DNA from 2 places in the Acetobacterium sp. KB-1 genome. Region 2 is predicted to be linked to the other one. Evidence: riboswitches for the same ligand, from Rfam matches in the RefSeq annotation. Region 2 holds a riboswitch; the other holds the start of a gene.

Region 1 (15,902 bases), 1.9 Mb from region 2:
ATTTGCTGTTAAACCGATGAATGTCGATGAAGCGACCTTGCAGATGGAGTTACTGGGACATGATTTCTTTGTATTCCTTAATGGCGATACCGATGATGTCAATGTTGTCTATATGAGAAAAGATGGGAATTATGGTTTGATCGAGCCAACTTTCTAAAAATTACTTAAGAAAAAGAGAAAATAGTGATAAGCACCCCTTGAAAAATTGTTTTAAGGGGTGTTTTTGATGATGTTATTTTATAAATTCAATTTATTTTCAAATTTATACATTATTTAGGCATAAAGTTTTGACAGAACTTTTCTTTTGTTTTAAAATAGATCTATATGCATTATTATCTAAGCATTTATATAGATAAGAATACCTAAGAAATGATTATAAATAAATAGTGGGGTTAAAACTAATATGTTAATACTAATTGCGATTATGTTAGGTTTTTTAATTGGAAAAATTCGACGGGGAAGCCTCCATGGTTTCAAAGTCAGAAAAATTTCCTTGTTGCCAGTTGGAATTTTAGGGTTGGTGTTGCAAATTGCCTTGCATCTTTACATCTACACCGGAGGTATCGCACTGGTTGAACCCTATCTTGAGATTGTCAATTTTGCCAGTTATATTCTAATCCTGGTTATGCTGGTATTTAATCTGGATGACTTCTGGGTAATTTTAATGGCAGTGGGGATTACCGCCAATTTTGTGGTGATTTTTATTAATGGCGGACACATGCCTGTTTCGCAAGGCGTTATTGATATTCTACCGGCTGCTTTTGGGGAACAGATCACCCAGGGACTGAGTCCCATATACTCATTGATTCAGCCCAATACCCTGTTATGGTTTTTGGGTATCAACCTGCCTTTTCCAATACCCTATGTGCCACTGGTGATGAGTCTTTATGGCTCAGTAGCCGGAATTACGGTTGGTACAATTGTAACGGTCATCGGATTAATTGGATTTATTCAGTATGTGATGAACAAAAAAGCCTCAATCATGCACGATGAACGAAATGATCATGGTGAAGATGAGGGCATTTTTGGCGATGACGAAGACAACGGAATCGATCGGGTATCCACTCAAGACCATTTTCAGGAAGGTTATGATGAACCGGAAGATGTGCAAGATGAGGACGATTATTACTACCGGGATATGGCCGCAACCGGCGGTATTCGTGGGGATCGGGATGAACATGCCACCACGGTTATACCAACAGAAGGTTTTAATTCCGGCCAAACGGCAGAAATAAACGGCGATGAGCAAACCAGACTGATTCCAGCCGATTTGGATGGGGTGGATTCAGGAATTGGAACCGAAACCGAAGAAATTGTTATCAGTAATAGTGATGTCCAGGAAACCCGGGTTATGGAACCGGTGGATGACGGCAGCACCAAGATTATCAGCAATATCCAGGAAGTTGGAACCTATGTCAAGGGTGATAAAGAACTTGAAGCCGCTGATATGGAAGAAATTCTTAATAGTGATGATGCGGGATTCTTCACAAAAAAATATTACGAAGAAAAACTGGCCGTTGAAAAAGAACGACTGATTCTGCAAATGCGCGAAATTGAGCTCAATAAGGTAGCAAAATCGCTGAGTGATCCCGATGGTGAACCGCATCCGGTACCGGAATCGGACTTGAGAATTGTTGAGAGTTTTAAACTGACCGATCTTGACCAACCCTTTGTTTTGCGCAGTGAAAACAGTACCTATGATAGTGGCGTAAGAGGAAAAGACGAGGAAGATCTGGAATTTTCTGAAGATGAAATGCTAAACGTCTGGCAGCGACTGAATCTGGAAGATGAAAAACGAAAAGTCGCACGACGCAAACAACTGATGAAAGAAACCAGCAAGGAAGCCGAAATATTGATCAACGGAACACCCAGAGATGAGGTCGGTATTCCCTTGAAGGAGATTGAAGAAGTTACCGAGCCGGTGGTCGGACGGGTCTATGAAAGCACCGATGAAGACAAGGAAAAAATGCTGGCCGACATGGATGATGATGAACGAAAAGATTTTCAGCAAACCGTCGATGAACGAAAACGAGCGGGCTATGAACTGGTTGAACTAAAGCTTGACGGCAAAGATGTGGCCTTCTGGCGAAAGAAAAAATAAGCGATGATCATAAATAAAACAAAAGGAACTGTATAAAAAATACAGTTCCTTTTAAATTATATAAAGTTTCATTAAAGAGAGTATGCTATAATAAAATTTAGTGTATAATTATAGTAAGTAAAGTGACAAAGGAGTGAATGGATTGGGAATTTTAGATCAAATATTTGATAGCAATAAAAAAGAACTAAAGCGCATGCAAAAAAAGGTGGATCAGATTCTGGAGCTGGACAGCCGTTTCGCGGCGATGAGTGACGAGCAGTTAAAAGGTCAAACATCAATACTTAAAGAACGACTGGCTCAGGGTGAGACGCTTGATGATTTATTGGTGGATGCTTTTGCCACCGTTCGTGAAACCGGTGCCCGAGTATTGGGTATGAAACATTTTCCAGTTCAACTGCTGGGGGGGATGGCCCTTCACGAAGGCAATATCGCTGAGATGAAAACTGGGGAAGGTAAAACCCTGGTGTCAACGCTGCCCGCTTACCTGAACGCTCTGGGTGGTCGAGGTGTTTATATTGTCACCGTCAACGATTATCTGGCTAAGCGTGACAGTGAGTGGATGGGTCAAATTCATGAGTTTCTAGGACTTGAAGTGGGTCTGGTTGTTCATGGCTTATCATTTGCGGAAAAGCAGCACGCCTACGCTTGTGATATAACCTATGGAACCAACAACGAATTTGGATTTGATTACTTAAGAGATAATATGGCCTCAGTCAAGGCTCAGCAGGTCCAACGGGAACTTAATTATGCGATTATCGATGAAGTGGATAGCGTGTTGGTGGATGAAGCCAGAACACCACTGATTATTTCTGGTAGTGGGGATAAAAGCACCAAGCTTTATGCGTTAGCTAATAGCTTTGCCAAAAACCTGAAGGCTGATGACTATATCAAGGATGAAAAAGCTAAATCAGTGATGCTCTCAGATGAAGGTGTCATCAAAGCAGAAAAATACTTTAACCTGACGAATCTGGCGGATATGGAAAATATGGAAATTTCCCACCATATCAACCAGGCTCTTCATGCCAATACCCTGATGTTTAAAGATCGGGATTATGTGGTGAAGGATGGCGAAATCATCATTGTCGATGAGTTCACCGGACGGTTAATGCCGGGACGCCGCTATTCGAATGGTTTGCACCAGGCGATTGAAGCCAAGGAAAATGTCAAGGTTAACCGGGAATCCAAAACCCTGGCAACCGTTACCTTTCAGAACTATTTTAGAATGTTTAATAAGCTTTCGGGGATGACCGGGACTGCCAAAACGGAAGAAGATGAGTTCCAGACTATCTACAATCTTAATGTTTTAACCATTCCGACCAATAAGCCGCTGATTCGAGAAGATCTTAATGACTTAATTTATAAAAGTGAGCAAGGGAAGTATCTGGCCGTGACCGAAGAGGTAAAACGCCGCCATGCCACTGGTCAGCCGATTCTGATCGGGACGATTTCGATTGAAAAGTCAGAGCTGCTCAGCACCTATCTCAAACGTTCCGGGGTTAAGCATAATGTCTTAAATGCCAAATTCTTAGAAAAAGAAGCTGAAATTGTCGCTAACGCCGGTCAAAAAGATGCGGTGACCATTTCCACCAACATGGCTGGTCGTGGGACTGATATTGTTCTGGGCGAAGGTGTCATCGAATTGGGTGGCCTTCATATTCTCGGGACCGAGCGTCATGAGAGTCGCCGGATCGATAATCAGCTCCGTGGTCGGGCAGGTCGTCAGGGCGATCCCGGTTCATCGCAATTTTTTGTCTCACTGGAAGATGATCTGATGCGGGTCTTTGGCTCGGAAAAAATCCAGGGCCTGGTTGAATCGATTGGTCTTGATGAAGAAACCCCGATTGAAAATAAAATGCTTACCAGAGGGATTGAAAACTCCCAGAAACGGGTGGAAGGTCGTAACTTTGATATTCGTAAGCACGTGCTTCAATATGATAATGTTATGAACCGCCAGCGTGAGCTGATTTATGAACAGCGACAACAGGTAATTGACGGAAAAGACATGGAAAATGAAATCTGGAGTATGACAGAAACGTTGATTAACGCTTATGTCGGCATGTATACTGGCGATGGCCAATATTATGATGAGTGGGATCTGGAAGGGCTTCATAAACATCTAGAAGCCAATGTATTGCCAAAAGAACTGGTCAATCTTCCGGAAAAACCCGACAGTCAGGAAGTTTTGGTGGAATCCATCCTGGCAAGTTGTCATCAGGTTTTATCTGATAAAAGAGAACAACTGGGCGAAGAACAGCTTCAGAACATTGAACGGATGATTCTGTTAAGAAGCGTCGATGGTGCCTGGATGGAACATATCGACAATATGGAACAGCTAAAACAGGGAATCGGACTGCGCGCCTATGGACAGAACGACCCCGTTAAGGAATACACCAAAGAGGGTTTTGACATGTTTGATGACATGATCATGCGAATTCAGGAAGATACGGTAAAATACCTGTTTAATCTAAATATCCAGGTAGCGACACCAGAGGAGTCCCCGACCAAAGCGGTGGATTTTAGTCAACTGAAAACCAATGAAAATGAAATCGAGGGAAAACCAACAGGACCGGCCAGTGCGGGAAATAAGGTTGGCCGAAATGATCCCTGTCCCTGTGGCAGTGGAAAAAAATACAAGAAATGCTGTGGCGCATAAAAATAATTGAGGTTGACGATAAACTACCGTACCGACCAATTGTTAATCTGTTGTTCGCCGCGGAATCGGACACTAATAAGAAATAATATTTCTTATTAGTCGCGGGCAGTCGCCAACTACAAGCAAGCTTGTACTTGGCTCGTTGCCTCCACGCAGGCTTTGCCGTGTCCGCTCCGATGCGTACAACATGATGTAACAATTGTCGGTACTGGGTTATCTTTTTTGACGATCTTAAATAATTTTCATAATAAGCTAACAATAAAAACGAAGGGGTGTGATCGTGATGATGGATTTGTATGAAGAAAAACAAATCATCAATGCAATGGCGATAAAACTTAAGGAAATGGGGAATTCACTTTGACTTGCCACGGCTTGTTAAAGAATTGGAAGCATTAGAGAAGAAAACTGAGAATCCCGAATTCTGGAATGATCAAAAAAGTGCGCAAATTGTTTTAAAAGAGCAGAAGCTGATTAAATTAAAGGTCGATCATTATAATGAGCTGGCTGAAACGCTGGATGATATTATGGTCATGCTGGAGCTGGCAGAAGATGGGGAGTTGCTGGAAGGGTTTAGTGCATCAATCCGGGAACTTGACGAGAATCTCGACAATTTTCGGACTGAGACCCTGCTTTCTGGTGAATTTGACAGTAACAATGCAATCATTTCGCTACATCCCGGGGCTGGTGGAACCGAGTCTCAAGATTGGGCCGAAATGCTCTTGCGAATGTATACAAGATGGGCAGAGAAGAAAAAATTCAAGGTTAAAACCCTGGATCTTCAACCTGGTGATGTCGCTGGGATTAAAAGCGTTACCCTACTGATTGAAGGAATTAACGCCTATGGCTATCTAAAAACCGAACGGGGCGTGCATCGACTGGTACGAATCTCACCCTTTGATTCATCCGGCCGCCGCCATACTTCCTTTGCATCGCTGGATGTGATGCCTGAGGTGGATGAATCGGTGGAAATTGAAATATTGCCGGAAGATATCCGGATTGACACCTTCCGCTCCAGTGGCGCCGGCGGGCAGCACGTTAACACCACGGATTCCGCCATTCGGATAACGCATTTGAAAACCGGAATTGTGGTTCAGTGTCAAAATGAACGGTCTCAGCATCAGAATAAAGAGGTCGCCATGAACATGCTAAAAGGTAAGCTGGTAGAAGTCATGGAACAGGAAAAGATGGATCACATCGATGACATCAAGGGTGACTACAGTCAGATTGCCTGGGGCAGTCAAATTCGTTCTTATGTGTTCCATCCTTACAATATGGTCAAAGATCATCGCACCAATGTCGAAGTAGGCAATGTCGGTAGCGTTATGGACGGCGATTTGGACGGCTTTATGAACGCTTATCTGAACACGATGATATAACAAGTTTAGAAGAATTGTTGGAGGGGAAAATGGCAAAGAGCTATCAGGAAATAAATAAAAAAATCGCCAGTGGCGAGGCTGTGGTTGTCACGGCAGAAGAAGTCATTGAAATTGTCAAAGAACGGGGCATCAAAGAAGCGGCCGATTATGTGGATGTGGTCACAACTGCCACCTTCGGTCCGATGTGCTCATCTGGGGCTTTTCTTAATTTTGGTCACTCGGATCCGCCTATTCGGATGGGTGAGATAGAAATTAATGGGGTTGAAGCATACGGCGGTTTGGCCGCAGTGGATACCTATCTGGGGGCAACCCAACCGTCCCGGGATAAAGGCATTGAATATGGTGGTGCTCATGTGATTCATGACCTAATCGCCGGAAAAGAAGTTCACCTGGTGGCAAAGTCTCAAGGAACAGATTGTTATCCCAGAAAAGAACTGGATACCTGGGTGAAACTGGAAGATTTGAATGAAGCCTATCTGTTTAATCCCAGAAATGTTTATCAGAATTATAATGCCGCGATTAATGGCTCCAGCCGGAGGATTTATACCTATATGGGTATTTTACAACCGAATATGGGAAACATCACCTATAGCACTGCGGGGGAATTAAGTCCCCTCCTCAATGATCCCCTGCTTAAGACCATCGGTATGGGAACCCGGATCTTTTTTGGCGGCGCTCAGGGCCATGTATCCTGGATGGGGACTCAATTTAACACTGCTTGTCCGCGAGACGAAAAGGGCTATCCCCAAACTCCCGGTGCGACCCTGGCCTTAATCGGCAACATGAAAGAAATGAATCCCAAATATATTCGGGGTGCGGTTTATGAAGGCTATGGCACCTCGATGTTTGTCGGCGTAGGCATCCCGATTCCGATTCTCAATGAGGAAATGATGTCCTATGTTGCGGTGGAAAATAAAGACCTTTATACCAATGTGATTGACTATAGTGTCCCCAAAAAAGCGAAACCGAATCTAAAAAAAGTAAGCTATGCTGAGCTGAGGAGCGGATCAGTGGATATTAATGGTAAGATCATCAAGACTTCACCGCTTTCCAGTCTGAAAATGGCCAGAGAAATCGCCGCAGAACTGGGCAACTGGATTAAAAAAGGTGAGTTTTTTCTTCAGGAACCGATTTTGAGCTTTCCCATGGAAAATACCATTAAGGGGCTTTTGATCAAGGAAGGAGAATCCCGATGATGACAAAAAAAATACTGTTGTCTTTCCCACAAAAGTCTGCCGGTCAGCCGATGGCGATGGAGCTGATTAAAACCTATAATCTCGATTTTAATATCCTGAAAGCCTTTATTGACGATAATATCAAAGGAACCTTGCTACTCGAAATAAAAGGCGAAGAGGCGGATATAGAAGCTGGGATTATCTATTTAAGAGAACACCAGATTGGTGTCAGAGACATCGAGTCAGTGGTCGAGGTTGATCCGGACAAATGTGTTGCCTGTGGCGCTTGCACCGCGGTCTGTGCGGTCGGAGCACTTGAAATGACCGAGGACTGGTCGCTAGTCCATCACGATGACAAGTGTCTGGAATGTCTGCTATGCGTAAAAGCCTGTCCAATGCGGGCCATACACGCCCTGATCTGAGGATGTTTGAACCGCGAACCTATCGAAATGTGATGAAAGCCGAGGATCTGGATTATTTCCAGGTCCTCGAATTTGAATCCGACCTTTTTATTGGGGTAGATCATGGCAGTGTGACCCCTCAACTAACCGCAGCCGTAAAAACTGAGCTTCACAGGCTGCGCCAAAACATTGCTAGCTACAATAATGACGAACCGGATTTTATACCGTCACTGACACCGCTGACATTAAATCCCTGTGCAAGCCCGATTGTTTCGGATATGTTAACAGCCGGGAAAAGAGCCGGAGTAGGACCGATGGCAGCCGTGGCCGGTGCTGTCTCAAAATATATCGGCAGGATGCTAAAATCCTATTCAGCCGAGATTGTGGTGGAGAACGGCGGAGATCTGTTTATTCAGACAAAAAAAGAACGGCGAATTGCTCTTCATACCGGAAATCTTCACTTTGCGGATTTGGGTATAAAAATAAAACCCCGCGAAAACCCGCTGGGGATTTGCACTTCATCCGGGATCATGGGTCATTCCTTGAGCTTTGGGAAGGCTGATGCGGTTACCGTCATCAGTTCCGACATTCCCCTGGCTGATGCTGTGGCGACGGCGCTGTGCAACCGCATTAAAAAACCAGCTGATGTTGCACATGGAATCGCCTGGGTCAAAGGTATTCCCGAAATTGCAGGCGTTCTTATTGTCATTGAAGATCAACTGGGTGCCTGGGGAGAGATTGAGTTGTGCTGAATTTAGTGCTTGACAAAGAAAAGAATTAAGGGTATTATTCTAAAAAAAGTAACTCAATAGTTTACCTATCCAGAGAGGTGGAGGGACAGGCCCTATGAAACCCGGCAACCAGCGAAAGCACGGTGCCAATACCGGCAGTTTATTTTGCCATGATGGGATTTTAATGCAGAACATTAACCTCGTCACCGACGAGGTTTTCTTTGTTTTAAAATCGAGAGGATATTGGGGTTTAATGGGTAAGTAAGTTAGTAAGATTCTTAAAAAGGAGGACAGATCGTTGAATATAAAAGAAATACTCAAAAAGAAACGGCTTTATCTCGATGGCGCCATGGGAAGTTTGCTTCAGAACCAGTTAGATGTAATCGGTCCGGTGCCGGAAGCCCTGAACCTGACCCATCCTGAACTAATTAAAGAAATTCACCAATTATACATTGATGCTGGTGCCAATATTATTCTTTCTAATACCTTTGGGGTTAACGGTTATAAACTTAAGGGGAGCGGCTACTCGGTGGAGCAACTGGTTACGGTTGGGGTAAAAAATGCCAAATCCCTGAATCCGGATTTTACCGCCCTGGATGTGGGTCCTCTGGGAACCCTGATCGGGGCTTTGGGTGAAATGTCTTTTGACCAGGCTGTAGACTATTTCAAAGAGGTGGTTGCGGCCGGTGATAAGGCCGGTGCGGACCTGATTGTTATTGAGACCATGACCGATATCTGCGAGGCCCGGGCGGCCCTGATAGCTGCTAAAGAAGTGTCGGATCTGCCGGTAATTGTATCGATGACCTATGAGGAAAATAGCCGAACCTTAACCGGTAGCGATGCCTTAACAGTAGTTGCCATCCTGGAAGGACTTGGCGCCGACGTCATCGGCATTAATTGTTCGACTGGACCAGATGCGATGCTGCCGATTATTAAAGATCTGGTTTATTATGCCTCGGTACCGATTATGGTGGAACCCAACGCCGGGTTGCCGCACATGAAAAACGGCAAAACCGTCTATGACATCACCATCGATCAGTTTACCGATTATATGACCCAAATTGCGGAGATGGGCGCCGTAATTCTGGGGGGCTGCTGTGGCACAACGCCAGACTATATCAAAAAAATGAAGCAGGCCACGAAAGATCTTCCCCTTTATGCGGTAACACAAAAAAGTTTTACCGCCGTATCCTCAAGCACGAAGACCATTATCTTAGGCGAGGATATCGATATTATTGGCGAATGCATTAATCCCACCACGAGCCCGGTGCTTAAGGCGTCCCTGCGTCAGGGTGAACTCGCAGTCGTAACCCAATTGGCCGTTGATCAAAAAAAAGACGGGGCGGGTATTTTGGATATTAATTTAGGTTTACCGGATATTGATGAGTTAACAATGATGCAGGAGGCAGTCGATACGATCAGCCGACTCGTGGATTGTCCGCTGCAGATTGATTCCTCCAATCCGGAAGTCATTGAAGCGGTACTGCGAAGCTATCCCGGCAAAGCGATTATTAATTCGGTGAATGGCAAAAAATCATCGATGGATAAGATTTTCCCAATTGCTAAGAAATATGGTGCCCTTGTTCTGGGACTGACCATGGATGAAACCGGTATTCCCAGTCTGGCAGCCGATCGTTTTGCCATTGCCAAGAAGATCATCAAAACGGCCGAATCTTACGGCATCAGTAAAAAAAATATTCTTATTGATGCCCTGGTGTTAACCGCTTCGGCGCAACAGAAGGAAGTCCGGGAAACCATCAAAACCTTGGAAAAACTGCGGGCTGAGCTGGGAGTGCCAACAGTGCTGGGGGTTTCTAATATTTCTTTCGGGCTGCCTAACCGCGAACTTTTAAATCGGACTTTTTTATCCATGGCGCTGGAAGCGGGACTGACCACCCCGATAATGAACCCCAGTAATAAAGAAATGATGGACACCATTAAAGCATTTCGGGCGCTCTGGGGGTTGGATGGTCAATGCATCGCTTATGCCAACGCCTATAAAGATAGCAGCTTTGGCGAAGCCAAATCTGAAACGGAGCGAGCCGCCCTGGGCTTAAAAGAGATCATTGAACAGGGACTTACCGATCAGGCGGCAGAAGCCACCGCCATTCTGCTAAAAACCCGAGAACCGCTGGATATTGTCAACAACGAAATCGTTCCCGCCCTTGATGCGGTGGGGGATGCTTTCGAAACCGGTGAATGCTTCCTGCCTCATCTGATTTTTGCGGCGGAGACGGCTCAAAAGGCCTTTGAAGTCATCAAAGAAACCATGGCCAGGGACGGTCAGGCTCAGGTGGTCAAAGGAAAGATTGTGTTAGCCACCGTTGAGGGGGATGTCCACGATATTGGGAAAAATATTCTCAAGGTTATCTTAGAGAACTACGGCTACGCGATTCTCGATATCGGCAAGGATGTCAAGGCCGAAACCATTATCCAGGCCATTCAAGCTGAAGACATTAAACTGGTGGGTCTTAGTGCCCTGATGACAACTACCGTTAAAAATATGGAAAAAATCATCAAAGAAATCAAGGCCAGCTGCCCGGCCACCACGATTATGGTGGGCGGGGCAGTTTTAAACCCCGAATATGCCAAGACCATCGGTGCCGATTATTATGGCAAAGATGCCCGGGAAGGCGCCAGCATTGCCAAAATAGTATTTGAATGAAATAAACGGCTGAACCATCATTTTGGTTCAGCCGTTTTTAAAGACCGTATCAATACATAATAAGAGTTTGCATGCATGCTTGATTATTGCCAGCGTTTCGGCTAAAATAGGAGTGTGATATATTTTAGCCGAAAGGAGTAATGTAGCAATGTATATTAAAAGAAATATGGAGCATGTGTTTCTCTCATTAAATCAGCAATATCCGGCCATTTTGATTACCGGTCCCCGTCAGGTTGGAAAAACAACCATGCTGCAAGAACTCATGAAGATTGAAGGTCGAAGCAGACATTATGTCTCATTGGATGATCTTAATGAAAGATCATTGGCCAAGTCAGATCCGGCGATGTTCTTTCAACTTCACAAACCGCCTGTTTTCATTGATGAGGTTCAGTATGCGCCAGAGCTTTTCACCTATATAAAAATGAGTATTGATCAAAATCATAAGGCCGGTGATTTTTGGATGACGGGCTCCCAGCTTTTTAAGCTGATGAGTGGGCTCCAAGAATCCTTGGCAGGGCGGGTGGCGCTGCTTCATCTTTCAACTCTTTCGCAACAGGAAATTTATCATCAGCCAGAAGGGGCGTTTACCCTGGATTTTGAGGTTTTGTATGAACGGCAGAAGCGTATCGGCTCAGTCAGTACGCCGCAAATTTTTAACCGGATATTTCGCGGCGGGATGCCGGCCCTGGTCAGTAAGCGATATGAGGATCGCAATATTTTTTATTCCAGCTACATCAATACCTATCTGGAAAGGGACGTAAGAGATTTATCAGGTTCCATCGATTCGCTTAAATTTCTGAGATTTATTACCGCAGTGGCAGCCCGCACCTCTCAAATGGTGAATTACAAGGGGATTTCTGATGATTGTGACATTGACCAGATAACGGCAAAAAACTGGCTACGGATCTTAGAAACCCTGGGGATTATTTTTTATCTGCACCCTTATTCAAATAATGTTTTAAAACGAACGGTTAAAACGCCAAAACTGTATTTTTATGATACCGGTTTAGTCTGTTATCTGACAAAATGGAGCAGTGCCGAAACGGCTATGAATGGTGCGAGTAATGGCGCTCTCCTGGAAAACTATGCCGTTAGCGAAATTCAGAAGAGTTTTCAAAATGAGGGGCGGGAATCATTTTTATATTATTATCGCGACAAAGATGCCAAAGAAATCGATCTGATTATGGAAGGTGATGGCAAACTCTATCCGATCGAAATTAAAAAAACTGCCACGCCATTAAAAAAACTGACACAGAATTTTTCGGTCATTAATAAGTCGCCCTTTCAGCGCGGAACTGGTGCGGTACTTTGCATGGCCGAAAAACTCGGTGCCTTTGACAGTGAGAATCTGATTATCCCGATTGGGCTGATCTAGGGTTGACGTAAATGAAGCTAAGATGTGGATTAGAAATGGTCGTGAATAGTTCAACTGAGAAACTAAATCACTCGAATATCAATTGATACGCATCGACATCAAAAAGCCCCAGATCGGTCAGGCGCAGGGCGGGGATCACCGGCAGGGCCATAAAGGAAAGGGTGATAAAGGGGTCAACCCCGGAGGGAACCCCTAATTTATGGGCGTGTGAAATCAGTGATGCCACCTTTTCCTGAACCACCTCGCCAGTTTCAAGACTGATCAGGCCAGCCAGAATCAGGGGGACTGCACCGATGATGCTGTGACCAGCTGCGACCACATAACCGCCACCAATTTCGGTGAGGTGATTGACTGCCAGCAGGATATCCTGATCATTATCGCCCACCACAATAATATTGTGGGAGTCATGGGCGACGGTGGTGGCAATGGCCCCGTTCTTTATCCCAAAGCCCTTGATGGGGGCGACGCCAACATTGCCGGTATGACCATGTCGTTCAATGACGCAAAGCTTATTATAGGTTGCGTTGGGGGTAAAAAAGCCGTCTTTCCCCGGCAGCGATTCAATCAGATGCCGGGTTTCAATCTGATCTTTGACAATTTCAATGACATGATCTTTTTCGCCAATGGGGAGCTGCAGTTTTTCCGGGGTGAGGGTCGGGATATGAACCGAATCAAGGAGCCGGGGATCAATCTCATACTGGGGTCTATGTTCCCAGAGGCAGTCATCCACCAGGCGGCCATTCCAATAGACCTGCTCCACATTCATGGTGCCCAGATCGGATAAGATGACCAGATCGGCCCGGTAACCGGGAGCAATAGCCCCCAGTTTTTTTAGCCCATAAGCCTGGGCGGTGTTAAAAGTGGCCATTTTGATCGCCTTGATCGGGCACAGCCCCAGATCAATGGCCCGTTTGATATTAAAACGGATATGTCCGTCCCGATGGATGTCTTCTAAATGTTTGTCATCGGTACAGAAGAGGAACCGATCGATCGGTAACTCCGTTTTTAATAAGCCGCTAATGATGGCATGCAGGTTTTTGGCTGCGGAACCTTCCCGGACCAGAATATAAAAACCGGCCCGCAGTTTTTCCAGGGCCTCGGCAAAGGTAGTGGATTCGTGTTCACTGTGGATGCCGGCGCAGGCGTAGGCCTGGAGCAGTTTTCCTGTAAGACCGGGGGCGTGGCCATCTGAAATTAAGTGTCGACACAGGGTCAGTTTATCAAGAATCTCAGAATTACCGGCCAGGACATCGGGGAAACACATCACTTCTCCCAGCCCCAGAATTTGGGGATGATCCAGGTAGGGTTGCATATCAGCAGCCCCAAAAGGTCCGGCACCGTTTGTTTCAAAGGGTGTGGCGGGCACCGAAGAGGGAAGCATTAAAAAAACGTTTAAGGGTATCGCTTTGGTGACGTCTAAAAGATAATCAAGACCAGTTTTACCGGCGACATTGACAAGCTCATGGGGGTCGGCAATAATCGTCGTGGTCCCGCTAGGAACTATCGCCCGGGCCAGCTCAAAGGGCGTGACCATGCTGGATTCAATGTGCATATGGGCATCAATGAATCCGGGGACAAGATATTTTCCGCCCAGATCCACTTCTTTTACGCCTTCATAAGAACCGATCCCCACAATGGTATCATGATTAATGGCCAGATCCTGCAAACAGATTTCCTCGGAAAATACGTTGAGAATTCGGGCATTTTTCAAAACCAGATCGGCTTTTTCAAAACCATTAGCCACGGCAATATTATTTTTAAGTTCTTCCTGATATTTTTTCATGTTCCATCCTATCTTTGCTTGGCGATAATAAATTGCGATGATAAATTATTATAACCTGATATGCGTCGTTTTTTCACAAAAATATGCGATTATTATATAAATCTCATCAAAAAAAGGTTATAATGAAAACCAGTACATCGATTATCCCGGTACGTCAATTTGCTTATAAATTATAATCATTGTAAAGCAGAAAGTAATTCTAAGAAAGTGGTGAACTAAATGAAAAAATGGCGATGCACAGTATGCAACTATGTACACGAAGGTGATACTCCACCGGATAAATGTCCGATTTGCGGAGTAGGACCGGATAAGTTTGTCTTAATCGAAGAGTCAGAAGCCGTTGAGTCTGCTAAAGAAAAAAAATGGCGCTGTACTGTTTGTAATTATATCCATGTGGGTGAAACCCCTCCCGATGTCTGCCCGGTTTGCGGCGTGGGCCCGGAAAAATTTGTGCTGGTAGAAGAAGTCGAGGATGGTTTAACCGACAAAAAAAGAGATGCCCTCCAAACCTTATTATTTAATGTCAGTTATGGTTTATATATTGTTTCTTCTGTTAAAGATGAGAAACTCAATGGCATGGTTTCCAATACCTTTATCCAGGTCACCAGCACTCCCTTAAAAGCCAGTGTGTGCTTGGGAAAAGGAACCTTGACGGCAGAATATGTCAAAGAATCGGGCGTATTTGGCGCTTCAATTTTGGGGAAAGACAATTTTGATCTGATTAAACACTTTGGTTACCAGAGTGGTCGAGACGTGGACAAGTTTAAGACGCTCAGCTATATTACCGGCAAAACCGGATGCCCCGGCTTACTAGAAACATTGTGCTTTATTGAATGTGAAGTAGAGCAGACCATCGATCTGGGAACCCATTACATGTTTATTGGCAAGATTGTTGATGGGGACGGATTCAGTAAAGAGGAACCGATGACCTACGCCTATTATCACGCTAACCGATAGAAATTAAAAAGCCCCTGCAAACAGCAGGGGCTTTTTGTTACTCCGTTTCTCTTAAACGCTCAACAATGGAGCGTCGGGAAACCACATGGTATACAATCAACGGTACGGCAATGCCGAGTACGGTAAAGATTGGGGCCACCAGGAGGATCGGTAAAACGGTAAAACGATAGGTAAAAAACCAGAATAGATTAGACAGCACATTAGCCAGCAAGGGGCCGGCAGCAATACTGAGTAACAGTGATACGACTACCGCACCTAAGGAATAAAACAAGCCCTCCCAAATTAACATCGCTTTAAGCTGATGACCCGTCATACCGATTGATTGGAGCATGGCCAGCTCATGACGGCGAGTCAGAATGCCAGTTAAAATGGCATTGAGAAAGTTGAGCACTCCGATTAATCCGATGATCAAGCTCAGCACGCCTCCCAAGATTAGAAACATTTTTTGGAGTGTGTTAAACTCTGCCGCGTAAGACGCTTTACTCTCATAGTCGAACTGGGTTAACTGTACATTGGTCAGATCACTCAGGTAAGCCTCCATCGCAGTAGTGTCCCCATCGCTAACATCACAAGCGTAGTACATGACCTTGTCGGTGCCACTGTCCGAAATAAAGGTCTGATCGTTTAGGATAAATTCATCAGCACTATAATAGCGATAATTGAGTGATTTTGGTAAAGTGATCAG
Region 2 (15,902 bases):
CATCGAGAAAAATGCGGCTTCCCACTGCCGAACGTTGCCCCTGATATTTCCCCTGATAGGGGTTTAAGGCCATACCATCCATTTGGGCAAAGACCAGTTGGCAGATCCGTCGACCCTTTTCCAGTTTAATGGGCAGGCGGTTGGCATTATAAAGTTCCAGGGTAATCTCCCCTTCAAAGCCCGGATCCACCCATCCCGCATTCTGAATAAATAACCCCATCCGACCAATGGAGCTTCGTCCCTCCACAAAGGCCGTCAGGTTGCAGGGCAGCTTAATATACTCCATCGTTGTTGCCAAAAGAAACGAATTCGATGGAATAACAATCTCATCTGCTTCCATGGATATATACTTAATTTCGTCTGTAAGCGACATGGCCTCAAAATTATTCTCATCCAGTTTTAAAAAGCTGGTCCCCAAACGAATGTCCACGGATGCCGGCTGCACCTGGCCCTTTTCCAGTGGGTCGATGACCAACTCACCGCTTTCTAAATATTTATAAATGGTTTTATCCGATAAAATCATGTTTCCTCCAAAATTACAAAATTCTAAGTGCTTGTGAAATTTTCTCATTAATTGTATTATGGGTGCTGTAAATTTACAAGGTTAATTTTTAACTGTCTGATGGCATCTGTTGACACAAGTATTATCGCTAAGTGATCGCCACTTTTCTAAATTGTGTCGACTTTTTTTATAGCGTCACGATGGTCACCCCGGAGCCGCCTTCGTTCATCGCACCCAAACGGAACTCTTCGATTAAGGGGTTTCCTTTAAGGTATTCATGAATGATCTCCCGGAGCCTTCCGGTGCCCTTACCGTGGACAATTACAAGCTGCTTGTTGCCTGAGAGCATCGCGTCACCGATCATCTTATCGACCAGATATAGCGATTCTTCGCCATTTTTCCCACGGAGATCAAGCTTTGTATCCATCACATGACGATCCACCTTTTTATAAGTGACCTTTTTCTCTTCCGGCTTAGCCAGTGCCGTTGAAACACTCAGATCGCCGACATCGACCTTAAGCTTGATCATCTCCGCCTGAATCATGGCTTTATTTTCATTGGGAAGCAGGTTTAAAACCTCCCCTTCCCGGCGCAGGCTGTTGATGTAAACCTTCATCCCAACGCGAAGGTCATCCATCTCCAGAGCCGCCCCCTGATAATTTTGGGGTCGGCTGCCAAATTGATAAATATTTTTTTCTTTTTCTTTAATCCGCTTGCGAATCGCTTCCAGTTCTTTATTATCTTTAACCGCATTGGTCGTGGTTTCCTGAATGGTCCTTATTTCGCGATAAATTTCTTCGGTTTCGGCTCGCGTTTTTTTAACAATTTCCATCGCTTCTTCCTGAGCTTTTTGGAGCAGTGCTTTTTGTTCGTCGGCAAACTGCTGCTTTTGTCGATCCATTTGCCCTTTCAGAGCTTCGGTTTCCTGCTTCAGGCGAATGATGGCATCATGCTCGGCTTCAGTACGACGACGCTTTTCATCAATTTTAATCAGCGTTTCTTCAAAGCGGATGGCCTCATTCTTGATCAGTTCCCGGGCATTTTCAATGACCTCTTCACCGAGCCCCAAACGCATGGCGATTTCAAAGGCGTTGGATTTTCCCGGCACCCCAATTAACAGACGATAGGTCGGCCTCAGGGTTTTGACATCAAATTCAACACTGGCATTGACTACTCCCGGAGTAACCAGGGCGTATTCTTTCAGCTCGCTGTAATGGGTGGTCGATACACTGGTTACCCGGCGCAAATGCAGAGCATTAAGAATCGAAATGGCCAGCGCTGCTCCTTCGGTGGGGTCAGTGCCGGCACCCAGTTCATCAAACAATACCAGCGCGTTATGGTCTGCCTTATTCATAATCTCGACAATATTGGTCATATGAGAAGAGAAGGTACTAAGACTTTGCTCAATGCTTTGCTCATCCCCGATATCGGCAAAGATATCCGCAAAAATCCGGGTTTTACTGCCCTCCCGAACCGGGACAAAAAGCCCCGACTGAACCATCAGGTTCAATAACCCGATCGTTTTTAAGGAGACCGTTTTCCCTCCGGTATTTGGCCCGGTGATGACCATGGTATCGATGTCATCATCAAAATAAATATCTGAGGCGACAACCTGATCATCGGGAATCAGCGGATGCTTGGCCCGTAACAGCAAAATGGCACCGGTTTCGGTGACACTGGTTCTGACGCCATTGATGGTCAGGCCATACTTGCCTTTGCCAAACTGAAAATCCAAATCCACCAGGACATCATAATTACAAATAATTTCATCCCGCAAATCGGCCACCTTCTGGGTGAGATCTTTAAGAATCCGGACGATCTCCTGTTCTTCTTCGGTGACCAGGATTTTGATATCGTTGTTTAGTTCCACCACGGCCATCGGTTCAATAAAAAGGGTTACGCCGCTAGCCGACTTATCCAGAACAATCCCGGGAACCTGGCTGCGGTATTCCTGCTTGACAGGAATAACATAGCGATTGTTGCGGATCGTAACGATTTTTTCCTGAAGTATTTTTTCATAAGCGGTTGAACTGATCATATGGCTGAGTTTTTCGGTAATTCGCTTGTATTTAAACTGCATCTCCCGCCGAATCCGCGACAGTTCCCGGGAGGCGTTATCCGCCATTTCTTCTGGTCCCAGAATTTTTCGGCTTATTTCCTTTTCCAGTTCTTCACAGGTTTCCAGAGCGGCAAACAGATCCTTTAGTAACACCAGGGTATCCATCTGCGTATCGCCATGATAATAATTGTCCATGTCCCGGGCGATCCGCAGTAAGGTCGCAATCGACAACAATTCTTTCATCGACAGCATTGAGCCAATCGCCGCCCGCTTGACATAATCGCTGGTATTGGGTACCTCCGCTAAGGGTGGACGACCATTGCGAAGAATCATCCCCAGACTTTCGTTGGTTAAATCAAGGCCCCGATTAACTGCCGTCAGGCTTTCCATCGGCAACAGATGCTTCGCCTGCTCCTTCCCACCCTGGGTAACACAATATTCTCCCAGACTTTTTAATATTTTATGATATTCCAAGACCTTCAAACTTCTTTGATCCATTTATTTCACTCCTCTATTTCACGCCTCGTTTAAAACTTCCCCGGGTGGTGCCTTCGGTTCCAAGCCCTTCCGGAAGACCCCAATGCTTATCATAAATCCCCTGGCTGTAATAGCCGATAAGGGTTCTTAATTTTTCCATGCTTTCGTTGCGGTGGTTAATTCGCCAGGTATCGACGGCTTTGAGTGCCAGGATTTCTTCCCTTAAAAACAAGATATCGCCATTATAAATATGAATCAGACCCTGAGCATCCCTTTCAGCCGGAAAACCAAACCCCCGTTCATCCACCAATTTCCCGGTCATTTCCTGATGACACAAACCGGTTTTATTCTTTTCTGGACAGGATTTACAACCAAACAAACATTTTTTACTGACCATCAGCTCCTGAACACCGTATACCGGTAACACCGTTTGGATAGCTGAATTTATTGTCATTTCGGCAAGCTCTGCTTCATTTAATTCCGGCGATAACACACCACCACCAACGCCCCACTCGTTTAACGCCCGGGTTGCCAGGGTATTAAAGAGGTTAAATGATTGATCCGCCTCTAAATAAAGATTTTCATTATTTAGCAGATGAAGGGCTTCATAGTTACCGATTAAGAAGCCATCCGGTTTCATCGCTGCGCCTAATAATCGGGATAATAATCGCCGGGTCTGTTGGGTCAGATCATCATCCATAATCTTAGGCGTTTTAAGTAACACCTCAACACCTAAATCTTTAAGGAGCGCTATTTTATCAGTCACCGCTTCACCAAATAAGGGCAGCACGACTTGATCCAATCCCAGTCCATCCAATCGCTGTAAAAACAGGCTATCCGGCATTTTTTCAAATGCCAGTGAAACCCGTTTTGGGGCGTTATCTTGTTCAGAGCGCTGTTGCTCTAGTCGTTCCGACTTGCCTTTTAATTCCTGTTCCAGCGGAACTATGGTGATTGATTGATCTAAATTGCCGATCTTTTTGTCATTTGTTTGCGCGTCTGCCAACACCTCCGCCAATTTAAGTAATACTTCTTTCCGCAGCGTATTTAACTGGCTGCGGGATAGAAAAATCCGATCATCCAACGCCATGGAAATGGTACCCAGTTCGTAGCCGGTGCCACCAATTCGGGAAATCTGCTCCCGGACCATCGCCTCATCAATGGGATTTTTCAGCGGTACTTCGGGACAGAAAGCGGCTGTATAAGTGACCGAATACTCCTGGGTAACAGCTACTATTTCAGCCGGTTTACCACGCTTGAGAAGCAGTTTAAAATTCACTGCAGCACCGGGTTGTTCAAGCGATTGAGAGCCCTGTTGTTTAAGGTTATCCATTAAGTTTTTATCGAAGTTTTTATAAATCGGTGTTCCAGGTGAAGCTGCGTAGCGACTGGGAATGGCTACGGTTTCGCCACCGTAACCTTTTTCCAGTCGCCGACCTTCCGGGGTAAAAAGCGCATCCACTTTGGCACCGCTTTTTCCGTCCTCGCCAAAGGATAAGCCATCTCCGACATGAAGCTCAGCCTGCTCATAAAGGCGAATCCCCAAGGGCTGATAGGCACTTTTTTTATTCTGGTTTTTTGCTGTTTTAGGTAAATTGACAATCTGACCAATTAAAACGCCCCGATTCTTACCCACCTGAGCATTTAAAAGTGCCGCTTCATTAAAAAGATGTCCGCGGGTGAAATCCCGATTAAACACCTGCATTACCGCCTGATCATCGATTGTTTTTTCACCCGTCTCTCCAGCAGCGGCATCAATGGCTTCGCGATAGGCTCGGGTAATCCCATAAACGTATTCCGGCGTTTTCATCCGGCCTTCTATTTTTAGCGAATCCACTTCTGAGGCGATGATTGTCTCCAGGTCATCTAAGGTGTTTAAGTCCTTGGGACTGAGGAGATAGCCTTCCTGGATCAGGCGATTGCCTTCATCAAAAAGTTTATAAACTTTCCGGCAGGGCTGAGCACAGAGACCCCGGTTACCACTGCGACCGCCGATCATGCTGCTCATTAAGCATTGACCAGAATAAGCATAACACAAGGCTCCATGGGAGAATATCTTTAATTCCACTTCGACTTTTTTCTTGATTTCAGCTACCTGAGTTAAAGGCATTTCCCGGGGCAGAACCACTCGCGAAAATCCTTGTTCCTGAAAAAACAACACCCCTTCCAGCCCATAAACGGAAGCCTGGGTACTGGTCTGGAGCTTGAATTCCGGAAAATAGTGACGGATCAAATAAATAAGTCCGATATCCTGAACAATCAGACCATCCAGATTAAGATCTTTTAGAAAATTAAGGGTGTTAACCAATTCACTCATTTCACTATTTTTAATTAATATATTCAAGGTGATATAGACTTTCACCTGATGCTTCTGACAAAGGGCAACCGCTTCCGTTATTTCTTCGTCTGTCATATTTTTGGCGTTGCGACGGGCATTAAAGGATTTGCCACCAAAATAGACTGCATCCGCACCACCATTGATGGCCGCAATGACCGCTTCTCTTGTTCCGGCAGGTGCCAGCAGTTCTGGTTTTTTATTCATTTTTACCTCATGTTCCTGTTAATTAATGTTTTACGTAACTTCTATGCAATTGATTATTATAACATAAGTATTTAAAATAAAGAAGTTCTGAAAAGTGATTAAGAATTTCAATCACTGTTCAGAACTTCAAACTAACTGATTATTTTATTCCCAGCATCTCCAAGTATTAAGGACATAGGGGCCCATTTCAACAGCACCAAAGATCTTTATCTGAATCTATAGCATTGCCTGAAAACAAAGCTTATGATTTAATTGAGGTAGTTGCTGCTGAAAGCGTGAGTTGCTGATACGAAGGCTGACAAAACCGTTGATATCCAAAAATCAGTAAGCCCAGCAAGAGGACAAAGCTAATAACATAACTGGTGTAAACCACCCCCAGATCATTAAACTGCGGCAGCAACAGGGCGCACCATAAAATCCGAACCAGGCAGTAGGCAATCAATGAGGCAATCATCGGATAGCCTGTTTTTTTGAAACCGCGAATCGCTCCGATTAGCACTTGATTAATAGCATAGAGAAAATATAAGGGAAAAATCGTAACGACAGCCTGCTTTCCATTGCGAATGACCTCGGGATCATTGGTGAACCAATTCAATAAGGAGTTGGAAAACTTCATCAATAGTAAAGATCCAACCAGTGTAAAGACCCCCGCCGCGAGGATACTAATACCAATGCCACGCCGAATCCGTTGCGGTTTTTTTGCCCCAAGATTCTGACCAACAAAGCCCGTAACCGCCATCCCGAAAGAAAAGGCAGGAAAATATAAAAACCCTTCAATCCGGGCAAAGACACTCATTCCAGCAATGGCAGCAGCACCGAAACCATTGATGTAAGTTTGAATAACCAACGATGACAGGCTCATAAAGATTGCTTGCAACCCCGAAGGGGTACCAATCCGCATCATTTCAGGAATCAACGACAACTTAACGGCATCTTTGCTAAAGGATGGACGATACTCAAAAGGCAGGCACTGTAGCTTATTAATCATCAGCAGGGCCAGCAGCCATTGGGCAATCAGGGTAGCAAGGGCTGCACCGATAATACCCATCTGGCCGAAAAAGATAAATAGAACATCCAGTAAAACATTGATTAAAGTGGTAATTCCCAACAAAATCAAGGCCGAACGAGTATTGCCTAACGAGCGGAGAATCGCCATGCCAATCTGGTAAATTAATTGCGGAATCAACCCAAAACAACAGACTTCTAAATACATTTTTGCTCCAGTAAAAATAGGTTCCGGCGTTTTTAGAACTTCAAGGTAAAAAGGAATGGCCCCACGCCCTAGAAGCGTCAGCAGGCTTCCTGCCACCCCCCCGATAACAAGTGCTGTGGTAATACTTTGTTTCAGCGCTGTGTACTGACGACTTCCAAAAAGATTAGCCGTTAAAACACTGATGCCTGTGGACAGGCCAATAAAAAAATTGAGCGCAACAGACAAAAAAAGTCCTGCAATACCTACTGCCGCTAATGCTTCACCGCCAGCGTATTGACCAATTAGCATACCATCAACAAGGCTGAACACCTGTTGGAGAATCTGCGTTAGTAATAGCGGCAATGTGAAGATAAAAAGAACTTTGGGAATCGAGCCACGTGTAAGATTCTGTATTGTTTTTCCGGATTGAAAAGATTGCATAAAAAAACCTCCATAGTTATGATATCATGGTGGTTTTTTTTTAGATATTACCAATAATTTATGACATTGTGATAAGGATTTCTTATACCAGTTCAGATTTCTTAGTGTTTTCCCGCTGCAGCACGTGGCGGACAAAATCCAGAAATGAATCAGCCAAATCGGGAAGGCTCTCACCTTCCCGACTAATGATCCCAAAGGTGACCTTTTTTTCAAAGCCATGGATCTTAATCCGTTCAAAATCATATTGCCGATAAACATCTTTCAGCCAGTAGCTACCGAGATTGGCCAAATCGCTTTGTTTTAGCAACTGGATCATCGCATGGTCACTGTTGGTAACCACAGCACGGTTGATATTAAATCCGCACTGACTTTTAGGTACCAGGCTTTCGAGCAGATCTTCCAGCGTAAAATAATCATCTCGAAGCTGTACATACTTCAAGGTTTTAAGGATATCTGGAGCAATTACTGATTGTCCATAAAGGGGGTGATTCCTGCCGACGTATAGCACCATATCGGTTAAGAGCAGCGACTCAAAAACAAGCCGCTTTTGTTTTAACAAATGCTGTAGTGCCCGGCTTTTGTTGTCGGCTACAAAAATAAAACCAAGATCTGCCGCTTTGTCTGAAACCAGGGCGATCATTCTCTCAATTCCACATTGAGTGTAGTCGATACAAAAATCACTTGCCCGATTAAGGGTATAGAAACGGGCCAGCAATGCAGCCATATTACTGCTGGGATTAGTGGCGATTTTTAACTGCAATTGGTTCCCTGAATGCGCGGCCGCTGTAATCAGGGCCGCATTCTTTAAGAGATTAGCGCTATAATCGTAGATCCGTTTTCCGGCATCAGTTAGTTCCACCCCCTTTGATTTCCGGTGAAAAAGCTGAACCCCCAGTTCATTTTCTAAGGCACGAATGACCATACTGACATGAGGTTGGGTGGTATAGAGCACTTCTGCTGCCTTTGTCAGCGACTGAAGTTCCGCACAGGTCTGAAAATATGTCAATTGTTTGATTTCCATGGGCATTCACCTTTATTCTCGTCTATTTACTTAACGGGTGCTAGCAATTGTATTAAATGACACCGATTAAAGCCGTTTAATAACCACCCCATTTCACGATCTTGTCAAGATGGATCATCTGGGTTAGCTACTTCAATCTTTTTATTATACCGTAAATGCAACACCACCTCAATAAAAACACCCGGGAATCTTAAAGAACCATTATCAACCACCATTAATCTGCCCTTTCGCCGGGAAAAACTGGCTCACTATTTGTCGGCGGATCGCAGTGCTATCTCCCGGGAATTAATGCGAATGGAAAAGGATGGATTAATTCAGGTGACGCGTAATCAAATTTCACTGTTTTACATGCTTTCCCCACCTAATTAACCAAATAAAGTCTTTTAGCTTGGTATTAATTAACCAAGCGATTGATGCGCTGGTAAAATTACATTACTTCATCAATATGTTTATTCCTCTTGAAAAATCAGGGTAAAAAAAGTATGATAAAAATATAAAATGTTCAGATATGATTCAGATTAATCAATAAATTTAATTGCAAACTGTATAAGTTGAATTAGAACAGGTTACAAATTGAACGGGTTAGAAATTAAACTGTGTGCTGCCGGCGAGCGAGGGTCTGACCCCTTAGTCGCCATGTGACCGCCCTAGATCATGTTTTATGCAACTTATTTTGAAGGAGAAAGGAAGTTTTATCAATGAGAATTTCAATCCTGACCCTGGGCACCCGTGGTGATGTCGAGCCCTTTATCGCATTAGCAAAAAAAGCCCTGGAAAAAGGGCATCAAGCTGTCATCTGTACCGGAAAAACATTTAAACCCTTCATTGAAAAAGCCGGAATCGAATTTAAAGAAGCTGCCAGTGATCTCATGGCAATGCTGGAAACCGAGGAAGGACAAATGGTTTTTGCACATGCCGCGACTCATCCACTTCGCACCAAAAAATATTTGGACGAGGTGGTTAACCCAGCCTTTCGACAAACCCTTGATCAGTTCTACGAAGCAACCCAGGGGGCGGATGTGATCCTCTATCATCCCAAAGTCTTTGGTGCCCCGGATATTGCCGAGGCTCTTAACATTCCCTGTATCAGTATCCCTCCGGTTCCGATTACCTTTCCGATTGATGAATTTCCCAACCTGGCCATCTCTGCTACCAGAAATTTCGGCAAGCATTTCAACCGCTGGAGCTATTCGGTGATGGCTCAGGCCGAGCGATCAAGTATTAATGAGGTGAATGACTTTAGGGAAAAAACCCTTCATCTTCCCAAACGCAAAAGCGGACGCTATACCTTTTCCCTTAATGGTCAAGACATCCCGATTATTTATCCGATTAGCAAGGCCTTGTTTCCGGAAGTAACTAGCTGGGAGGGTCGGGTGCTGACACCTGGATTTTTTTATCGTCATTCACAAAAAGAGCAACTTGATTCTAGAATCACAGCCTTTTTAAGTGCCGGACCAGCCCCCATTATCATCTCGTTTAGTAGTATGCCCTTAAAATCTCCAACCCAGTTTAAACGCAATCTCCAGGAAGCCCTTTTATCCACCCACTCACGGGGCATCCTTTTAACTGGCAACAGCGGCTTGCATTTTGATGAAGATGCGGATCTGCTAACGATCGATGCAGCACCGCATTTATTGCTGTTTCCCCATGGCAAAGGGATCGTCCATCATGGCGGCGTGGGAACCATGGCGGCCGCCATCAAAAGCGGAAAACCGCAGCTCATTATCCCCTTTTCGGTGGATCAACCCTTCTGGGCCAACCGACTCTATCAACAGGGGTATGCTTTAAAACCGCTAAAGGAAGCCCAGGTCACAACACGCGTGCTGATCCAACGCTTCATCCAGTTTGAAGAAGAAGCCATCCAATCAAAGACGCATGCACTAAAAAGCATTATCGATGGGGAAAATGGAACCGAAACTGCACTTGCCTTTATTGAGAACCATTGCCAAAACAATACTTGACGGGCCGTCTATCAATCAATTTACATTTTAACCCATTTAAAAAGCAGCTCAGGTTATCATAACCCGAGCTGCTTACATGATTCATCACATGATTTATATTTCTTTATTCAACATGATAATCCTCATAACCCTTTTTAACTTTTTTAATTTGAGTAAAGGTTCGTTTCATACCAATCGATTGAATTACCAAAAATAGGCCAAAGATACCAAAAGCAATCCCGACAATCATGACGATAATTGTCGCCGGGCCCATCGGATTAATAAAAGCATAGATGCCAAAGCCAATCAAAGCCACACCCATAACAATTTTCACCATTCTACCCACTGATCCGGAATTTGCCGAAATAATCAGTAGAAAGATGCCCGTAATAATCGCCCAAATGCCGACGATGATAATAAAAAATGCTACAATTACATTGGGAGCCAGTAAAAAAATTGCACTGATGATTAAATCAAAGATACCTCTTCCCAGACTAAAACCCGTGTTGGCACCATATTTTTGACGGATCATCAGCGCCGTAACGATATAAATAACGGCCATGATGCCGCGATATACACCAAAAACAAAAACCAGTAGCGTAATGGCATGATTGCTAAAAAAAATAGCAAATATGGCCAGCGCAATAAAACAAAGCCCATCCAGTAGCATCAGCCACCACTTGCCATAAGACCGTTCCAGGATATCAATCCCCAGGGATTTCGCTTCACTTTGATTCATAGAATAACCTCCGTTTTTTTGCTGTTCTTATTCTTGTTCCAGTGCTGCAACAACGCGATCAAAAACCTGTCCAGACCGCAATTTAACCGGGTTACAGCCAGCGACCTCATCACGATGGTGTTTTTTTATATAGTCGCAATCCAAACTGCCGAATTCTTTTTCAAATTCTTCAACCAGAAGTTTTGCCGCTCTGGTCATTTTGGCCTGATCCGATGGTCTCTCATCTGTATACATGGCACTTAAAGCAGCTAATGAACCCGAAAAAGCGCCACAGGTTCTTTCTGAATAGAATCCGGCGCCAAAGCCCTGAAGCATCCGAAAACTTTCTTCGGGAAGGTTTATTTCGTACTTGTCATTGGCTCCCCGAAGGAGAACCTCGGCACAATTCATGTGATAAAGGGGCTGTTCTTCTACCGGTTTTTCTTTTCCGAACGCATTATAAATTTCGACATATTTCTCCATTTTTCCTCCAGCTAATTTAATTTTTGAAACAATAAGAGGCACATCAAGAGCAAATTATCGTTTATACTTCTAATTCTACTCAATAAGATATACCCATTATTGATTTCAATACGCATACGATGCATAAAATTCCAGGTTTCTTTTTTCCGAATTCAGTTATTTAGCGATTGCTTTTTAATTTTTCAACCATGTCCAGCCGTTCCCAGGGCAAATCCAGATCGGTTCGTCCGAAATGACCATAGGCCGCTGTTTGTTTGTAAATAGGGGCTCTCAAACCTAGGTTTTTAATAATCGCGGCTGGTCTTAAATCAAAATTTTCCTGAATCAGCGTAACGATTTTATCATCATCAATTTTGCCAGTCCCAAAAGTATCCACGTAAATTGACACCGGTGTCGCCACACCGATGGCATAAGCCAACTCAACCTCACATTTATCTGCCAGACCGGCAGCAACAATATTTTTTGCCACATGTCGGGCTGCATAGGCACCGGACCGATCCACCTTTGTGGGATCTTTTCCAGAAAATGCCCCACCACCATGACGGCCATAACCGCCGTAGGTATCAACAATAATTTTTCGGCCGGTTAATCCACAATCACCCTGTGGTCCGCCGATGACAAACCGCCCGGTGGGATTAACAAAATACTTCGTATCGGCGTCCAGTAAGGCCGGATCAATCACGACCTTAATTACTTTTTCAATCATGTCCTTCTCAATGGTTTCTGAAGAAACATCGGTACTATGCTGAGTAGAAATAACCACGGCATCAATCCGTGTTGGCACCCCATCATTGTATTCCACCGTTACCTGGGTTTTTCCATCCGGACGTAAATAGTTTACGATTTTTTCTTTGCGGATATCGGTGAGTCGTTTGGCCAGTTGATGGGCTAGTGATATTGGCAATGGCATAAGTTCCGGGGTTTCATTGCAGGCAAAGCCAAACATCATCCCCTGATCACCGGCACCAGCAGCCAGATCAGCTTCTCTTGATTCACCTTTTCTTGATTCCAGTCCTTCATCCACACCCATAGCAATATCGGTTGATTGCTCATCAATGGCTGTAACGACTGAACAGGTATCACAATCAAAACCATATTTTGCCCGATCATAGCCAATTTCACGAACAGTTGCTCGGACAATTTTAGGAATATCCACGTAGCAAGACGTCGTAATCTCGCCGGCAACCAGTACCAAACCAGTTGTTACCAGTGTTTCACAGGCCACTCGAGCCATCGGATCCTGTGCGAAAATGGCATCCAGAACGGCATCGGAAATTTGATCAGAAATCTTATCGGGATGGCCCTCTGTCACCGATTCTGAGGTAAATAATTTTTTCATTTTGCTCTCCTTTTTTAATGTAATGTCCATTTACCTGATCGCTTTTATGATAATCACGAACGTTGATAATGAAAAAGCCTCGTCTAACGACGAGGCTAATGTTCACATTAAATCCCATCATTGCGAAAATATCGCAGGTATTGGCACCATACATACGCTGGTTGCCGGGTTTCATCGGGCCTGTCCCTCCACCTCTCTGGATAGGTAAATATTCAATTACTTTTTTTTATCATACACATCATTATTTTTTTTGTCAAGTACTTTATTTACGACTAAAGTTTTCCGCTCGTTTTATCGTTTGATTCAAAGCTCTTTGTTTTAAACGATAAGAGGTGTTTAACTATAAGACGGTACAACCGTCATCCGTTATCACCACATCATCTTCAATCCGAATACCGATGCCAAGCTTTTCCAGATATAAACCCGGTTCCACCGTCATTACCATTCCCGGTACCAAAATTAAATCGCCCTCCGGTCGCAAATCATGGGTATCCAAACCCAACGGATGACCAATCCCATGATAATAAAATTCTGTGATATCATTATTTTCGGGAACAAAACCGGCACGACAGCATTTCTCCAGAAACAGTTCCTTCGTCAGTTGCTGTAAATCTTTCATCACTGCACCCGGTTTGTAGGCGACAATCAGTTCCTTTTGAACGGCTTCCACAATTTCATAGAGCTTTTCCTGCTGCCTAGACATTTCTCCACTGACCGGAAAGGTCCGACTTAAGTCGCCGCAATAACCATCCACTCTGGCGCCCAGATCAAAGAGAACCAAATCCCCTGATTTTAACTGACAGTGATTGGACACATAATGCAAAACGGTGGCGTTTTGTCCTGATGCGACAATGGTTTCAAAGGCCAATCCCTCAGTTCCTTCTTTTTTTACATAATATTCAAAGAAAGCAGCCAGCTCATATTCGTAGGTACCGGATTTAATGAATGCCTTCATTTCTTCGATGCCTTTTTTTGTAACCGCATTGGCTTTCGCGATGGCACGCATTTCTTCCTCGCTCTTAATCAGTCGCAAGCCCGCTAAAATGGGATGAAGATCCTTTAACTCGGATTGCTTTAAGATCTTTTTAAGCCCCTCATCGGTGGTTTTAAAACTCTGATGTTTAGGCGTTTTAAAATCAAAATAGACGGTTTGAACCGCTGCTGCACGGGCAATCTCCTTAGGTAAATCTTTAACATAATAAACTTCATCAATGCCTGAAACCGCTTTTGCTGCATCGCGATTGATCTTCTTACCCACCCATTTTTCTTTTAATGGATCGGCCGACTCAATAAAGAGTTGATAAGCGCAGTCATTATGATGGTTTTTTATTATCACAAGGACCACCTCCGGCGCTCTTATACCGGTTAGATAATAAAAATTATTGTTGGCAAAAAAGGGATAACTGGCATCCGCCGTCATCTCTATTTCCCGGCCTGAAAATAAAATGGTAAGACTGTTGTTCGCCAGTCTGTCTGCCAATTTCTTTCTGTTTTGTCGATAAAAATGCTGTGATAGTGCCATCACTTCTCCTACTATTTAAAATAACGACAGGCCGGCTGCCACCAATGCGGTAACAATCACACCTGCCGTTGCTGAACCCAGAACTACCGAGATCATACTGTGCTTAAAATCCAGTCCGATCAGTGAAGCAGCCAGACACCCGGTCCAAACTCCTGTTCCCGGCAAAGGAATCGCCACAAAGATAAATAAGCCCCAAAACTCATACTTCGTCAATTTATCCGATTTTTTCATTCCTTTGGCAATAATCCAATTCGCCATCTTCCCGAAAACCTTGGTTCCCGACATCCATTTCAGGATGGCTGGAATAAACAATAAGATAAACGGTGCCGGAATAATACTCCCCAACACACCTAATAAATAGGCTTGCAGGTAGGGCATATCATAAGCTAAAATTGCCAGAGGAATGGCACCTCTTAGTTCAACAATGGGAATGGCAGATATGACAATGATTTCCAGCCAATCCGGTAAAAATGCCAAAAAACTAATAATTGCCTGTTTCATTTAAACAAATCTCCTTTTAATCTCTTCTGTTAAGTGTTAGAATGACTATAGAAAGCCATTAAGACTATATTGTACCTTTTATGAAAGACTTTGACAAGTGCTGAAACGTGACGCTTTACTTTAGCATCAAAATGAAAACAGGAGTACACCATGAAAAAAATTCTTGGTCCCCTTCGCCGGGGTATTGAAAAATATCAGATGATCAAACCCGGAGACCGCATTGCGATTGGTCTGTCCGGAGGAAAAGACAGCACGGCACTACTTTATGCCATGAAACGCTTTCAATACTTTTCGCCAGTCCCCTTTGAACTGGAAGGGATTACCCTGGATATGGGCTTTGACGGCATGGATCTGACCCCATTAGTGGATTTATGTGCCCGACTAAAGGTTCCCTACACCATCAAAAAAACCACTATCGGCCCGATCATATTTGAAGAACGACAGGAAAAAAATCCCTGTTCACTGTGTGCCCGCATGAAACGTGGTGCTCTTCATGATCTGGCCATCGAGCAAGGCTGCCGAACTGTCGCCCTGGGCCATCATGCCGATGACGCCATCGAGACTTTTTTTCTCAGCCTGTTTTACGAAGGCCGGATCAACACCTTTTCACCGGTTACCTATCTGGATCGAAAAGACATCACCCTGATCCGTCCCTTAATTTTTGTTAAGGAACGGGACATTATCGGAGACCCGGAAATGAAAGATCTGCCGGTAATCCAAAGCACCTGTCCCGCCAATGGCTACACCAAACGAGAAGACATCAAACAGATGATTAAAAACCTCCGCAAAACCATCCCGGATCTGGATGACCGGGTTTTGGGAGCTATCCAAAACAAGGAACAATTGAATCTGTGGTTTTAAACTGGTTTAAAACGATCGATAAAACGTCACGCAGTACCAACAATTGTTACATCATGTTGTTTGCATCGGTTCGGCAGTCTACAGGAACTTAAAGAAATTTTAATGATTTTTTATTATAGTAAGCTAAGAAAGCAGGTATGAAAATGAATGAGAAAATACTCGTTGTCGATGACGAAGCATCGATTGTTGATTTAATAAAACTGGAACTGGAATTTGAAGGTTATCAGGTGGAAACCGCCAGCGATGGTATAGAAGCTGTCGAAAAAGCATTAGCGGTCCGTCCGGATCTTATCGTGCTGGATAT

What was found. Region 2 has a riboswitch for S-adenosylmethionine ahead of metK (methionine adenosyltransferase). Riboswitches for the same ligand answer to the same signal wherever they lie in the genome.
Region 1: linked by a shared signal. The riboswitch ahead of DOZ58_RS08425 (homocysteine S-methyltransferase family protein) and the one ahead of metK (methionine adenosyltransferase) in region 2 are both predicted to bind S-adenosylmethionine.

Annotation. Positions count from the first base shown of each region.
Region 1 covers NZ_CP030040.1:1,829,915-1,845,816, reverse strand. Annotated here, with positions in the region: gene hpf (ribosome hibernation-promoting factor, HPF/YfiA family) at 1-157, shown strand, start outside; gene DOZ58_RS08455 (DUF5317 domain-containing protein) at 404-2,101, shown strand; gene secA (preprotein translocase subunit SecA) at 2,244-4,754, shown strand; one part of gene prfB (peptide chain release factor 2) at 5,038-5,112, shown strand; one part of gene prfB (peptide chain release factor 2) at 5,114-6,130, shown strand; gene DOZ58_RS08440 (homocysteine biosynthesis protein) at 6,160-7,326, shown strand; gene DOZ58_RS08435 (NIL domain-containing protein) at 7,323-7,727, shown strand; gene DOZ58_RS08430 (UPF0280 family protein) at 7,730-8,458, shown strand; SAM riboswitch class I at 8,521-8,617, shown strand; gene DOZ58_RS08425 (homocysteine S-methyltransferase family protein) at 8,736-11,102, shown strand; gene DOZ58_RS08420 (ATP-binding protein) at 11,251-12,477, shown strand; gene ade (adenine deaminase) at 12,545-14,260, opposite strand; gene DOZ58_RS08410 (flavin reductase) at 14,480-15,217, shown strand; gene DOZ58_RS08405 (ABC transporter permease) at 15,255-15,902, opposite strand, start outside.
Region 2 covers NZ_CP030040.1:3,683,952-3,699,853, reverse strand. Annotated here, with positions in the region: gene dcd (dCTP deaminase) at 1-523, opposite strand, end outside; gene DOZ58_RS17030 (endonuclease MutS2) at 690-3,059, opposite strand; gene DOZ58_RS17025 (U32 family peptidase) at 3,073-5,580, opposite strand; gene DOZ58_RS17020 (MATE family efflux transporter) at 5,822-7,213, opposite strand; gene DOZ58_RS17015 (LysR family transcriptional regulator) at 7,296-8,234, opposite strand; gene DOZ58_RS19335 (helix-turn-helix domain-containing protein) at 8,325-8,603, shown strand; gene DOZ58_RS17005 (glycosyltransferase) at 8,933-10,195, shown strand; gene DOZ58_RS17000 (HdeD family acid-resistance protein) at 10,299-10,913, opposite strand; gene DOZ58_RS16995 (C-GCAxxG-C-C family protein) at 10,941-11,375, opposite strand; gene metK (methionine adenosyltransferase) at 11,536-12,714, opposite strand; SAM riboswitch class I at 12,826-12,921, opposite strand; gene DOZ58_RS16985 (aminopeptidase P family protein) at 13,055-14,236, opposite strand; gene DOZ58_RS16980 (small multi-drug export protein) at 14,252-14,737, opposite strand; gene DOZ58_RS16975 (tRNA 2-thiocytidine biosynthesis TtcA family protein) at 14,888-15,598, shown strand; gene DOZ58_RS16970 (response regulator transcription factor) at 15,742-15,902, shown strand, end outside.